Regions from separate parts of the Paenibacillus salivarius genome, predicted to be linked through region 1. Evidence: riboswitches for the same ligand, from Rfam matches in the RefSeq annotation. Region 1 holds a riboswitch; the other holds the start of a gene.
What was found. Region 1 has a riboswitch for FMN ahead of ACSFXJ_RS20780 (DMT family transporter). Riboswitches for the same ligand answer to the same signal wherever they lie in the genome.

Region 1 (7,386 bases):
TGCAGCAACCCCGCAAATCGTTGCGGATCCTGAGCCGCAAACTCGGAAGCTTTCAAGCAAATGGCGGCCGCCTTATACAAGTTGGCCTGGTACAGCAAGCTACGGTTTTCCCGGACAAGAACGCCGGAATGTACGCTGCTCGAAGCTACCGCCTGATAGAAAATCTGAGAAGCGGAAAGGGCCGCATCCGATTGCTTGTCCATGATCGCCTGCTCGATTTTACGTCCGGACGATTCAGCCCATTCCAACACCCTTTGGGTCTCCTCTTCCGTCAGTTCCAGCAAAAAGACATGGTCCAGCAAATTGATGTCGGCGATCCGCAGCTGTCTTGCATGCAGATCCTCCTGAACCTTCAGCAGGGTTCCTCCGTAAAGCGTCAAGAGAACATAACGGTATATCACCCGGGTCTCAAGGATAAATTCGTCCAGCGTATCGGAAAAAGCATTCCACTGCGCCTCTACCCGCTCCAGGGATGCCGGGATTTTCTCGCGATCGTCCTCCATAAACAAACTGGTCAGTCCGCGTGCGGCCAAAGAGCCGATCGGTCCGGCCAACAGCGAGCCTGCCACTCTGGAACCGATTTTGATGATCCCTTTCCCGACCGCGCTGTCCTTCATATCCTCCAGCAAATCGACATGGTCCGCAATTTGACGGGCATGCTTCTCCAGGGCCTCCATCAAACGCTTGGAATGCGTCAATATGCCGGCCTCCAGCCGCACGTACACCTCTTCATTCCACCGGTACCTGGCGAACACTTCTCCATAGGGCCTGGATGCGCATTGTTCGATAAAAAGCTCATAGTTCGTCCGAATTTCCGGAAACGTCAATACGGTCTTCAATTCGGTCAATACATCCCGAGGATGGACCAGCTCAAAAAAGCGCTTGAGGCATTCCCGGTATTCGTTTTGATCCTTAACGGCGGCAAATTTCTCGTACAACCGTTTCAGCTGATCGTACCTTCCGGATAACACGCCGACGATTTGGTCGAATTTTTCATTTGTGCGCAAATTGGCCAAACCGATAATTTCTTCGACTACCGGCCCAGGCAGCTTGTACCTGAGGTCCAATTCCCATCGGCGCATATCCTCTTCGGCAGTCCGAAACAGTTCGTCTCCGCGGGGCGGGGCTGATTTGGATGCATGCTGCGGCGCTGATGATGTCAAAGCCATCAGAACCAACTCGTCAACAAATGCAACGTATCCATGGAATCGAGCACGTCCATCAGATCCATCACATCCGTCATATCGTTCAAATCATGCAAATCGGACATAAAGGTCAAGCCTTCCATACCGTCAAAAGCATCCAGTGCATCCAATCCGTCGAACGCCGACCCTGACGCCACGGTAAAATCCATGCCGAACATGCCCTCGGATCCGGACAGAAGCGTCTCGCCGTCCGGGGACATCAGATCCATCCCGCCGGTCATATTCGGCTGCGTGTATCCGACCAAATCGCCGAGATCATAGAAGTTTTCCCCGCCGTAAATGTTATCAATCCCGTTGATCGTGCCTCCGTCGGTAAACTGAATGGATGTGCCGCCCATAATGTTCTCGCCTGCATAACCTACCACTTCGTGATCCGAATTGATAATCGCATCGCCAAGAACGCTTTCTTGAATCGAACCTACATATTCCCCGCTTCCGGTTCGAAATTGAACTCCGTTCATCATGACGTCCGGATAGGCGTAAATGCGTTGACGAAGCCCCGCGGTTTCCCATCCGGTAAATAATGCATCGAACAATGCCGTAGACATTGCCCTTCCCCCTTTCAAATCCCTCAATCTAAATATTCCGCTCTTTCGCGAATGAATTCGACGACCGGCCCGGTATCCGGCAAACCGTGAGGATGATGATCACCTCCAGGCTTCAAGATCGTGAAGACGTTGCCTCCCTGGGCCCGGTAACTTCGTTCCAGCAAGGCGCCATTCTCCTCAAACGGAACATCCCGGTCGGCATCTCCCGATACAAGCAGGATGTCTACCCCCGATTTCGCGGCAGAAGCGAGCGATGCCAGCAGCCCGTCGGTCACGCCCCCGGCGCGTTCCTCCGCTCCGGTAAGTCCGTACACGGCAAGGCAATCCCGCCACTCCGCCGCAGAGCCCGGCCCTTTGCCAAGACCGCCGGGCCAACTGCGAATGTCGACGACCGGCGCATCCAGATAGAGCGCGGCCGTCCGTTCGGGAAACATCGCCGCATACCGCAGCGCGTACAAACCGCCGCGGCTGAAGCCGAGCAGCACCGGCTTTGCGTTCAAATCATATTCCGCGGCCAGCATGGCGCGAAAGCTTTCCATTTCGCCGGCCGCATAGCCGCAGCCGTAAAGATCGCTTAGCCGGATATACGCGAGATGCCACCCCTGCTCCACAAGCGCCAAGTCGGCATCCGCGAACGCGCCGAAAAACTCGCACCGCCAAATCCATGGCCGTCCCGGGGCCGGATGTTTCGGCTCCACCAAAACACACTCGCGGCCGCGGAAATAAAAATCGTTCCGCACATATCCGTTCCAGTTGCAGCGGGTTATCTCCACCGCCCCGCCTTCTTCCTCGGCGGCCCGGGCAATCTCCGCAAGCATCGCATCCGCCGCATTCAGCGCTTCTTCAAGCGGCAAAGCCTCGAATTTATACGGACTGCAATGTCCCACATGCTCGCGCCATGCCGCGTTCAGCACATCCCTGCGGCGGCTGACGGCGCGAATGAACGATCCTTCCATGGACTGGGCCCAATCCGGCGTCCGATCCAGCACAATGTGGAAGACATCCTTCAGAACCGCCCGGGCCATGACCCAATGGCCGTCATCCTCCGGGTGGACTCCGTCATTATATTTGTATGCCGGGTCGGCTTCACGCCGCATGCGGATAAATTCCATTAACGGTTCGCGTAAATCCACTACCGTATAACCCTGCTTCGCCCCAAATTCCTTGATCCATGAGGCATATGTACCAAGAACCCCGTTGTAATCCTCATAAGGCGTTTCGAACGCGTAATCCGCCATTCCTTCCGGCTTGGCCTCGCCGTTAATAGATTTCACGTCATATGCCGGGGGCGTCATCAGGATCACTCTCGCTCCCGCTTCTTCCACCCGTTTGGCCGCCCGCATCATGCCTTCGCGGTAAAGCTCGAACCGCTCTTCCGAAAACGGGTGATATATCCCGTCATTCATCCCGTAGCAAAGGAACACCCATTCCGGCTCGGTCTCCGCCAACGCCCGTTCCAACCGTTCATGAACGCAAGGACGGGGGAACGGGTGGCTTTCTTCATGCGTCCCTGCCGCCGTTTCGCTGCCCACGCCCAGATTGATCAGTTCAAGCCGGCGGTCCGGCATATATTTGAGGAAATATGCGTCAAGATATCGGATGTAGGCCCCGTTTTCGGTGATGCTGTCACCCAGAAATACGATTCGTTTCCGCTCGGGAATGCTCAACAAGGGTTCGGACAGATCGATCATCATTTCCACGCCTTTCACAATTAGGATTCACATCTTCTCAAACCGCCTCGCCTCGAGGCCGTCCCTTCACTCGTATTCCTCCAACCGGCTTCTGGCGGCGCGATTCCTCCCCGCCTGTTTGGCCCGATAAAGGGCCTTATCGGATAATTTGTACAGCCTCTCCAGCGGAACCTCCGCCTTCGGCACGACCGTAATGATTCCCATGCTTATGGTGTAGTCGATCTTCGTGTTTTCCGATCCGTTATCAACCGTACCGTCACGCTCCACGGCACAGCGCAGCGCTTCGGCAAACTCGTCCGACCTGCGTTCGTCCGCACCAGGAAGCAGGATCGCAAATTCATCGCCCCCGTACCTTCCGAGCAAATCCCCGGGATTCATTTCCCTTCGAATCTTGTCGCTGAAATTCTGCAGCACCTCATCGCCTGCGTCGTGACCGTGCGTGTCATTGATCGTTTTGAACTCGTCGAGATCCAGCAGCAGAAAAGAGACCGGCTTCCGATTTTTTTCATATATGCCCAAAATCCGCTTTGCCCCAAGCACGAACGTCCGGCGGTTCATCGCCCCCGTCAAATCGTCGTAACTCGCAAGCTTAAGCAGTTCCATATCGGCTTTCTCCTTGGATAAGAGCACGAATCCGACATTGCCGAGCATCATATTGAAAAATAGGGAGAGAAAGGAGAGGTTCTGGTAAAGACTCGGCTCAAACGCCGAGACCTCCATGCTGGATGTCCACACCACGATGGAGCGGATCAAAAGGCCGGCCGCAACGATCAGATACAAATATCCCACGGTTAGCTTGAGGGCTGTCCGCTTCTTCCCGCGAATCATGACAAGCACGGGCGGAAGCAGAAAGAGGGCGATGGTCACAGATACGACCGTGATCCGCAGACTCTCCAAATTCCAGAACATAACGATCAGATTGTATACGAAAATAGAGGTAACAATGAGGAAAAAATAAGCTTTGCCGTACCTTCGGCTGTATCCGCCGGCCACTCTCAGCAGCGCCATCGTTTCCAAGGCGGTACCGAGCAAATAAATCGAATTCGCGGCAGCCAGAAAAGGCATGGCTTTCCAGTCAAACGCCATGATCGCCCAGGTCAACGCTTGAAACCATTTTGCCGCGTAAAAAGCATTCACGGCCCGATCCCGAGGAAGTCCATTTCTGTAGGCGGTTACAAGGATCACGGTAAAAAGATGGCCCAGCGCCAGCAATATATATACGGTATTCATATCGAGATTAAACAACATATATGCGGATCATCCATTCTATAGATCGAATCCATCTTCCAAATTTTAAGTATAAACAAAAAGAGGATTTCCGACAATGGAGATCGAAAATCCTCTAATTTTTATATCTATTTTAAGCGGTTTTTGCATTATCCTGTCTCGAAATCACGAATAGCGTCGCCCAAATCAGGATAAAACCGAACGCTTGGGCCAACGTAACCACCTGCTGGAACGCGATCCAGTTGATCAGCACGCCCACCATCGGGAAGCTGAGCTCGGCCAGCGTTGCCACAGACGCTTTCGTGGTGGTCAGCCCTTTATAATAGACAAGCAGGCTAAGCAGTCCCGGCAGCAGCGCCTGCCCCACCAAGTTCAAGGAGAAGGCGGCGATTCCGGCTCCGTCCCCGGGCAGATGCCAAGCGGCTCCTTCATTCCAAGTGATGGCGAGAAGCAGCGGCAGGGCTAAAATAAACCGGAGCGAGGTGACCGTCTCGTACTTCATCTGGCCTACCATCAGGCGTCCCATTACGGTCGACCCGCCCCAAAGCGCGGCCGCCCCGAGCGACAACAAGCTTCCTACCTGAACAAAATCATTCCAGTGCCCGAAGGGGATATCAAAACCGAAGGTCAGCAGGTAGGTCCCTGCCAGCGCAACGATGAAGAGCGCCGAAAAATGGCGCGGCAGCGACTCTTTCAGCAAAAAGCGCGCCAATATGATCGCGAACAAAGGCTGGAGCTTTTGCAGCAGCAGCACGGCGTTCGCATTCCCATGCGCCAGCCCGAGCGTGAACAAAATCGTCGCGATCGCGGAGCCCCCCCAGGAGATAAAGAGCAAGGCGCCCCCCTGTTTCCAGCCGATCCCTTTAAGCTCGGCACGGTTTTTCCATAGAATCGGGGCTACGCACAAGGCAATGAGGATATGCTCCAACAGTACGAGCTGAGCGGACGTAATCGATTTAAGCAAAATAAGACGGAACAGCGGATCCACGCCCCAAAGCGCGGCTCCCAAAACGACCAGCCAAAAGCCGCTCTTGGGGCGGGCCTTCGACAACGGCAGCGAAGAATTTACCTGAACTCTGACACTTGATGCATTTTCCATATTCCTTGACTCCTTCTTGAATATGGGGTCTACGCAGAAAACCCCTGTCATTGACGGATGTCAATGTAAACAGGGGCTGATCAAATAAGCTTGCGTCAAAGCAATTTTCTGCCGCATGCTTACTTATTGATCTTCTCCCATCCGGACTTTACCGTCGGCCCTGGAATTGCACCAGATCAGTCGCCGTCTTCCATATCGAAAACAGCGAGTCGCGGGCTGAAGCATCCTTTCGGATGACTATCACCGCCGGTCAGGAATTTCACCTTACCCCGAAGATCCATATTCATTTTATTTAGTGTGGTGTTGCATGGGTTGATTTCATATTAGTACGCCCAGAAAGCCAATTCTGTAACATACGTCACAATGAAAACAACCTATGATTTATTTTATGAAAATCAATCTAATTTACAACCATTATACATAAAAATATTCGTTTTGTAACCTACTAATTTTTTGATAGTGGATTATTCAAAAGCCGGAATGGCGATCTCGCTGTAATCCTTCTCCAAAAATGCCTTCACTTCAGGACCCGAAATAGCCTCTGCCAGCTTACGGATCGGTTCGGAATCCTTGTTGTCCTCGCGGGCCACCAGCGTGATAGCAAATGCGGATTCGGTCGTTTCCGTCAGCAGCGCGTCTTTCTTCGGCGTCAATCCAAGCGGGCTGGCATAGGCCGGGGTCATCAAAACCAGATCGGCATCATCGAGCATCCGGGCCAGCATCAGCAAATCGACTTCTTCGAACTTGTAATTCTTTTTGTTCTCGGTAATATCGGCCACGGTCGCATTGATTCCTACGCCTTCCTTCAGCTTAATCACGCCGGCCTTCTCCAGCATGACAAGCGAGCGCCCGGTGTTCGTAGGATCATTGGCGATCGCGATCGTCGCCCCTTCCGGCAATTCCTCCATTGATTTGTAACGCTTGGAATACGCGCCGTATACCGCGTGGTAGACCGGCTGAATGCCGACGAGCTTGCTGCCCGTGCTTTCATTATACTGGTTCATGTAAGGAATGTGCTGGAAAAAGTTCGCATCCACTTCCTTGTTCGCCAGCGCGTCATTCGGCTGGACATTATCCGACAGCACGACGAGTTCCAGGTTGATGCCTTCTTCTTTGAGAATCGGCTTCACGATCTCCAAGATGTCCGTCATCGGCGGAATCAGTGTCGCGACCTTCAACGTTACTTCTTCGTTTTTGGCGGCGGGGTTATCCCCCTGATTCGCGGTATTTTCTCCCGGTGCATTACCGTTACCTTTGCTATTGCCGCTTCCGTTTCCGTTGCCGCATCCCGCTACGACAATCGCAAGCACCAAGGCAAGCAGTCCAAACATCCAACTTTTTTTCATCTCAAACACCCTCCAATATTTTCGGTTTACTCTCTTTCTAACATGCTGATGTTTCTCCAGAATTTTCTTCACCGCCGGTCCAGCCATCTCGCGATCCTGCTTCCGGTGTATTGAACCAGCTGCACCAAAATAATCATGAGCACGATGACGGCCGCCATTAGTTCCGTTTCAAACCGCTGATAGCCGTAACGGATCGCAAAATCGCCGACCCCTCCTCCGCCCACGACACCCATGACGGTGGAATACGAAATAAAGCTGATCGTCGAGGTC
Region 2 (7,386 bases), 2.1 Mb from region 1:
CATGATAATCCGTATTTTGCGCAACCATCGGCGTAAGCTCCAATTCTTCGGCCCGCTCTTGCGTAATGGGCATGCAAACGAGCCCCCGGCCCTGGGTGATCATAAAATTGATCACTTCAGGCGTAGCTTTTTCGGCCAGGGCGACAAAATCGCCTTCATTTTCGCGGTCTTCATCATCGACGACAATTATGACCTTACCGCGCATCAAATCATAGATGGCTTCTTCAACCCGATCCAGTTGGATATCGCTCATGTCTTTTCACTCCTCGTCTTGCAGATTAATAATATTAGGCAAAACCATTCCGGCTCAGAAACGGAAGATCAATGCCACCCCGAGCATCCGTCTCTTCTTCCTGAGAATGACTTCCCGTTCCACGGACCTTGAAGTTCAACAAGTGCTCCACATATTTCCCAAGGACGTCGCATTCGATGTTCACCGTATCGCCCGGCCGCTTATTGGCCAGCACCGTTTCCGCCAGGGTATGAGGGATAATGGAAACGGAGAAACGTCCTCCTCCGGCTTCCGTCACCGTTAAACTGATACCGTCCAGGGTAATCGAGCCTTGAGGGATAATATATTTGAAAAGAGAGGGGCTGGCCGGTTCGATCGTATACACGACGGCATTTTGATCATGGCGGGTCCGGACAATCGCCCCGGTTCCGTCCACATGGCCTTGCACGATATGTCCGCCGAAGCGTCCGCCCGCGGCCATCGCCCGTTCCAGATTCACTTTTCCGCCAGGCTTCAAATCTTTTAGATTCGTGTGCCTGTATGTTTGCGGCATGACGTCAACCGTAAATGAATTCGCACCGATCGCGGTGGCTGTCAGACATACGCCGTTAACGGCAACACTATCCCCGAGCTTCAGGTCATCCATGATTACGCCGGCCGAAATGCCGAGCACCATGGCTTCCCCTTTTCGGCTGATCGACTTCATCGTTCCGATTTCCTCTACAAGTCCAGTAAACATAAATCTGCCACCCTTCCTGGAGAGATTCCTTTGATCGAACCGACGGCTAAGCGTCAGACCAAACGGGAACTCCCCGAATACAAACATTGTCGCCAAGCTGCTCGATTTCCATTTCCGTTAATCGAACCGCTTCGCTCATTTTTTCGTACCCCGAAAAAATAAAACTTCCCGGCGATGCTTCTCCGCCGATGAGTTTAGGTGCGATAAACATCACGACTTCATCGACCAGCTTCTGCTCCAGCAACGCCCCGTTCAGTCTTCCCCCGCCTTCAACGAGAATGGAGGAAATGCCGCGCTTCGCGAGCATGCCCAGCGCCGCCTTTAGGTCAACCTCGGGACCCTCACCGCAAAACAGCACTTCGATTCCTTTCTTGTTCAGAGCCTCGGCTTTGCCAGCATCCGCTCTGGCGGTTGTCAGCAGCAGGGTCGGGGCAAGACCGTCGTTGACTACCTTGCTCTCCTCCGGAATCCGCAGCACCGAGTCCACAATAATGCGTACCGGGGATATCCCGGGGACCTCAAGCCGTGTCGTTAGCTGCGGATCATCCGCCAGGACCGTGCCGATCCCGACCATGATGCCTTGATGGCGGTGGCGCATCGTATGGACGATCGCTCGCGCCTCTTCATTGGAAATCCATTTACTGTCGCCCGTCTTTGAGGCGATTTTCCCGTCCAGCGTGCTTGCCGTTTTGATTGTTACATACGGAAACCCGGTCGAAATGAACTTGATGAACTTTCTGTTCAATTTAACCGCCCGCTCCCGAAGAACGCCTACATCCACATGGATGCCTTGTTCCCGCAGCATGTTGATACCCCGTCCGGCCACCTGGGGATTGGGATCCTCGCAGGCGACAACGACCCTGGCTACCTTTTCGCGGATCAATCTTTCGGCGCAAGGTGGAGTCATTCCATAATGGCTGCAGGGCTCCAGCGTGACGTACACCGTGCTTCCTTCCGACAGCGCTCCGGCCATATCCAAGGCGTGGACCTCCGCATGGGGCGTCCCCCGCTTCAAATGCGCACCCAGGCCAACAACAGCCCCGTCTTTCACGACGACGGCGCCGACGACCGGATTGATTTCGGTTTGGCCCAGTGCGCGTTCGGCCATTTGAAGCGCCAATTCCATGTAGTACTCATCGTCGATCCGATGCAAAACCCCGTACCTCCTTTGCCTTGATCCGGCAGTCGTACGAATGACAAAAAACCTGCCGGAGCATTCCGGCAGGTTTGAGATCAAGAGGATATATCAACGCAAATAAATAAGCAGCATCGCGGCGGTAAAGGCAAGCCAAAAATAATCATGACTGGTCATATCGCCGACAACTTTAACAAAATTATTAATTTCACCGGTTGTGAAATTAATAACATGTTCGAGTTTCTGCTAAATTAAGAGCACATTCATTCTAAAATGTCATGTGTTCCCGCGTCTCCTTCTCCCATCCAGACTATACTGTCGGTCCCGGAATCTCACCGGCTCAGCCGCATGCTCGTTAACGACGCATACGGGTCACGGACTTGTGCTCGCGTTCGAAATCGGGGAAATCCCCCTTGAAGCTCACCATCACCGTCGGTAGGGAATTACACCCAACCCCGAAGGAATGCTATTCATTTTTGATTGTTAAAATAACTGTCTTGCACCCCGAATGTTATCATTAACTTTCTGAAAAATCAAGGACATTCCTTTCATACTTTCGCGGAATAAAAAGCCGGATCCCGTGTGAAACTATCCTCGATCCCATATTTCCATATCAATAAGCAGGAGGAATGTAACGTGGCAAAACCGGATGATCGCTCTGATAATGTCGAAAAACTCCAACACAGCATTCAAAATACGATTCGTAATTTCCGTGAAGGCCAGGATTATTTGGCCGAGCATGCGGATGAAATTTCCACCGGCGAGAAAAATCAAATCGAAGAAAAAAACGCCAAGCGTCTGGATGCGATCCGCGGCTTCCGCGAGGAAGTCAAAGACGAAGCTCACGATCACTAAGCTACCCTGCCAATAAACGGCTTTTCATCGCAAAAAGGCCGGACAAAGAGCAAGTTTCCGATGCTCTCTGTCCGGCCTTTTACTGACTATTCATCCCAGACGGTAACTTCCTTCATTTTGTCTCCCGGGCGGACTTGATCGACCAGATCCATGCCCGACGTTACTTTGCCGAACACGGTATGAACGCCGTTCAAATGAGGCTGCGGTTCATATACGATGAAGAACTGGCTGCCGCCTGTATCTTTACCCGCATGCGCCATGGACAGTACGCCGCGCTCGTGCTTCGTCGTATTTGTCGCCGTTTCGCATTTGATCGTGTAGCCGGGACCGCCGGTTCCGTTACCGATCGGGCAGCCGCCTTGAGCGACAAAGCCCGGAATAACGCGGTGGAACGTCAGTCCGTTATAAAATCCGGAATTCGCCAGCTTTTCAAAGTTCGCAACCGTTCCCGGCGCTTCTTCCGGCAGAAATTGGATTTCCACTTCTCCGCCTTTTTCCAATACGATTTTACCCTTTTTCATATAGGTCACTTCCTTCTTCGTTAATACGATCCCTATTGGACAAACCTATTCCAGTTTACTACGGAATTCCTTTGAGAGCAAAACAGCCCCCGGAAAGGTCCGAAGACTTCCCGGGAGCTATCTAGTAGTCCCCCTAAAATTCAGGGGAATTTACTTCAACGAAGGCTGCTTCGCAATACGCTCGGGAATCACGTCGCAGGAAACGATATCCTGGAGCGATTCACGCTTGACGACGAGGTCGCTCTTGCCATTTTGGACAAAAACGACCGCAGGGCGGCGAATACGATTATAATTGCTGGCCATGGCGTAGTTATATGCACCCGTACACGCTACGGCAAGCAAATCACCCGATTTCACTTTCGGCAGCTCCAGGTCCCAAATCAGCATGTCTCCGCTTTCGCAGCATTTGCCGGCCACGGAAACCGTCTCTTCAGCCGCATCAAGCCCTCTGTTGGCCAGCATGGCTTCATATTTGGATTCGTACAAAGCCGGACGCGGATTGTCGGTCATCCCCCCGTCAACGGCCACGTATTTGCGGACGCCCGGAATATCTTTGCTCGTTCCGACCGTATAGAGCGTCGTTCCGGCATCGCCGACGATACTGCGGCCCGGTTCGACCCAAATTTCAGGCAGCTGCGGATATGCGCCCCCAAACGAATCTTTGACCGAATCCGTAATGGCCTTCACGTAATCGGATACTTTCAACGGCGTATCTTCAGACGTATAGCGGATTCCGAAACCGCCGCCCAAATTAATGACTTTAAATACAACATCCAGTTTGTCTTTGACTTGCAACGAGAACTCGGCTACCCGGTCCACCGCCATTTTGAAGCCTTCCACTTCAAAGATTTGCGAACCGATATGGGAATGCAGACCGAGCAAATTCAGGTTCAAGCTGCGTGAAGCCAGCTCTACCGCCTGGAACGCGGATCCGTTCCCGATATCGAAACCGAACTTGGAGTCGGTCTGACCTGTCGAAATATACTCGTGGGTATGCGCCTCGACCCCAGGCGTTACGCGGAGCAGGACGTTAACCGTGACGCCTTTTTCCGCCGCCAATGCCTGAAGCAAATGCATTTCGATGAAATTGTCCACGACGAAACAACCGATATTAGCCGAGATGGCCATCTCCAATTCTTCCGGAGTTTTGTTGTTCCCGTGAAAATGAATACGCTGCGCCGGGAATCCGGCTTGGAGCGCCGTATACAGCTCCCCCTCGGAAACGACGTCAAGCGAGAGCCCCTCTTCTTCGGCGAGACGGCACATTGCCATCACGCAGAAGGCCTTGCTCGCATATGCCACTTGAAAAGACAAACCCGACGCCCGGAATGCATCCATATATTCGCGGCATCTTTGCCGAATGAGGGCTTCATCCATGATGTACAAAGGGGTGCCGTATGTTTCTTTCAGTTCGACAGTGTCGCAACCGCCGATTTCAAGATGTCCTTTATTGTTGATTTTGCTGGTACCGTGTAAATACATCTATTCAGTCCTCCACTTTCAATTTTCACTAGTATAGCAAACAAAGGGCGAACTGAAAAATGGATTTTTGTGAATATCATTTGTGTTTTTTCATGGACACGCCCGGTTACTTTTTATTTCGCGGCATACGCGTATTGTCCCTGGTCTTGTTGAACGACGGTCTTTGTTTCGATGTCAGTACCGGTACCCTGAACACAATGCCGGCCATCGCCTTTGCATTAAACGGAATAAATGGCCACAGATAAGAAGAGTTGAACGAACGCTGCAGGCTGAGGTAAATGATGAACGCGGTGACTCCGCCTACGAATCCCGGCACTCCGAACAGCGCCACCAACACCAGCATGATCAATCTGACCACCCTGTTGGCAAGACCCAGCTCGTAACTTGGCGTCGCGAACATCCCGATGGCGGCCACCGCCATGTACAAAATGACTTCGTTGACAAACAACCCGGTTTGCACCGCGATATCGCCGATCAGGATCGCCGCGATCAAGCCCATGGCCGAGGCGAGAGGCGTCGGCGTATGAACCGCGGCCATCCGCATCAGATCGACCCCGAATTCGACGATCAGGAACTGGGCGATCAAGGGGATTTTGGCCATTTTTTGCGGTCCGATAAAATCCAGTGCGGCAGGCTTCAGTTCCGGATGAATGACGACAAGCAGCCAGATCGGAAGCAGGAATAGGGAGGCGAATATCCCGAAAAATCTCACCCAGCGCAAATAGGTGCCCATAAAAGGAGTTTGGCGGTTCTCCTCCGCATGCTGGCACAGATCGAAAAACGTAGTCGGCAAAATCATGACGCTCGGGGAAGTATCGACAAAGATGACGACTCTGCCTTCCATCAAATGCGATGCCACGACGTCGGGGCGTTCGGAGTAGCGGACTAATGGAAAAGGGTTCCACCCCTTTTTTAGAATGGCTTCCTCCAGTTGTTTATCCGCCAGCGGAATGCCGTCCAATTCGACGTTCTGGATTTTCTCCTTGACCTTATCGACGAGCGCTTTATCCACGATATCATCAATAAAAGCAACGCATACATCGGTTTGGGAACGACGGCCGACCTTCATCGTCTCGAATTTGACGCCGGGATCCCGAAGCCGCCTGCGGACCAGGATCACGTTGGTCACCAGCGTCTCCGTAAAACCGTCCCTGGCCCCCCGAACGACCCGCTCCAGCGACGGCTCCTCCGGACTGCGGGCCGGGTAAGACCGGGTGTCCAGCACGATCGCGGTTTCTTCTCCTTCGATAAAGAATCCGGCCTGGCCCACGAGTACGTTGTTGATCACGGTGCTTAGATTCTTCGTCACTTCGACCTGGATATGGGGAATGTATAACTCGAAGAAAGCATGCAGGGCTCCGGCATTCAGATCCTCCGGCGTAAGATACGTCAGCCTCTTGAGAATCTCCTGCAGAATGGCGTCCTTTACAAACCCGTTAATAAAAAATAGCCCCGTCTTCACGCCGCCGAACGTCATCTCCCGAAACACGATGTCGAAGCCCTGGCCCAGGCCGACCACTTCTTCCAGCGTCTTTTTCGTCGTTTCGACGCTGGTGCTGATCAGGTCGCTCTTCTGCCAGTACTCGATCGATTCCTTCACGGAATCCGATCTTTCCGTTTCGACTTTGCGGCGTCGCGCCTCCTCGGCTTGCTGCCTTTCTTCGGGCCAAACGTACTCGCCAAACCCTGGCATAAACTCCGGCGTCTCCTGCGGACGATCCTCCCGTCCGTCTCTTCCCCGCTCGTGATCCATCATTGATGTCACTACCTCCTTGAACGATTACGATTACTGCCTGTAAATAAACCATTCAAACAACGACCCGGCCACTTTGCCGCAAACCATCGCGAACAGGAGACCAAGCATATATCTTTGCATGTGCAGCCTTTTCGCCAAAATCGGAAGCACATTCAGCACTTCGGTCAACGCCGCCGCCAGCATGCCTACAAACACGCCGTTGAACAAACCGACAATCCCTGTGCCGATCCAAGGACCGGGAACCTGCCAATCCCAAAAATCCGCAACCGTACCGAGAAAGGAACCGCTAACCATGGCCCCCTCATACCAGTGAACCTTGTCGTAGGACCTCGTAAGTTGGGCTAATCGGGGAATCACATCCAGCACGATATAGAGGGCGATTACCCCGCCGCCAACAGCAATTCCGCCCGCCAGGCCGAGAAAAACGGAAACCCCTTGTCCAAGAAGCCCGCTCACTTGCGGTTCCCCTTTTTGGCGGCTTCCGCTTTCCGCATTTTTTCGAATTCCTCGGCAATGACATACTGGTTCAGGTTTTCCTGGTATAGATACATTTCCACTTCAAGCGGCGTCGGCTCTTCGTTCCATTTCTTTTTGAACAAATGATTGAAAAATATGATCATGCCGAACCCGATCCCGACGGAATAAGCAGCTTGAAACAGATAAGGG

Region 2: another riboswitch for FMN. It lies ahead of ribD (bifunctional diaminohydroxyphosphoribosylaminopyrimidine deaminase/5-amino-6-(5-phosphoribosylamino)uracil reductase RibD); the one in region 1 lies ahead of ACSFXJ_RS20780 (DMT family transporter).

The regions. Positions count from the first base shown of each region.
Region 1 covers NZ_CP195592.1:4,487,335-4,494,720, forward strand. The annotation lists gene ACSFXJ_RS20760 (SH3 domain-containing protein) at 1-1,169, opposite strand, end outside; gene ACSFXJ_RS20765 (hypothetical protein) at 1,169-1,753, opposite strand; gene ACSFXJ_RS20770 (GDSL-type esterase/lipase family protein) at 1,777-3,462, opposite strand; gene ACSFXJ_RS20775 (GGDEF domain-containing protein) at 3,511-4,692, opposite strand; gene ACSFXJ_RS20780 (DMT family transporter) at 4,805-5,770, opposite strand; FMN riboswitch at 5,896-6,051, opposite strand; gene ACSFXJ_RS20785 (MetQ/NlpA family ABC transporter substrate-binding protein) at 6,235-7,116, opposite strand; gene ACSFXJ_RS20790 (methionine ABC transporter permease) at 7,185-7,386, opposite strand, start outside.
Region 2 covers NZ_CP195592.1:2,429,941-2,437,326, reverse strand. The annotation lists gene ACSFXJ_RS10925 (bifunctional 3,4-dihydroxy-2-butanone-4-phosphate synthase/GTP cyclohydrolase II) at 1-253, opposite strand, end outside; gene ribE (riboflavin synthase) at 288-971, opposite strand; gene ribD (bifunctional diaminohydroxyphosphoribosylaminopyrimidine deaminase/5-amino-6-(5-phosphoribosylamino)uracil reductase RibD) at 1,018-2,124, opposite strand; FMN riboswitch at 2,396-2,573, opposite strand; gene tlp (small acid-soluble spore protein Tlp) at 2,743-2,961, shown strand; gene ACSFXJ_RS10905 (peptidylprolyl isomerase) at 3,048-3,482, opposite strand; gene lysA (diaminopimelate decarboxylase) at 3,633-4,964, opposite strand; gene ACSFXJ_RS10895 (spore germination protein) at 5,071-6,717, opposite strand; gene ACSFXJ_RS10890 (stage V sporulation protein AB) at 6,751-7,176, opposite strand; gene ACSFXJ_RS10885 (stage V sporulation protein AA) at 7,173-7,386, opposite strand, start outside.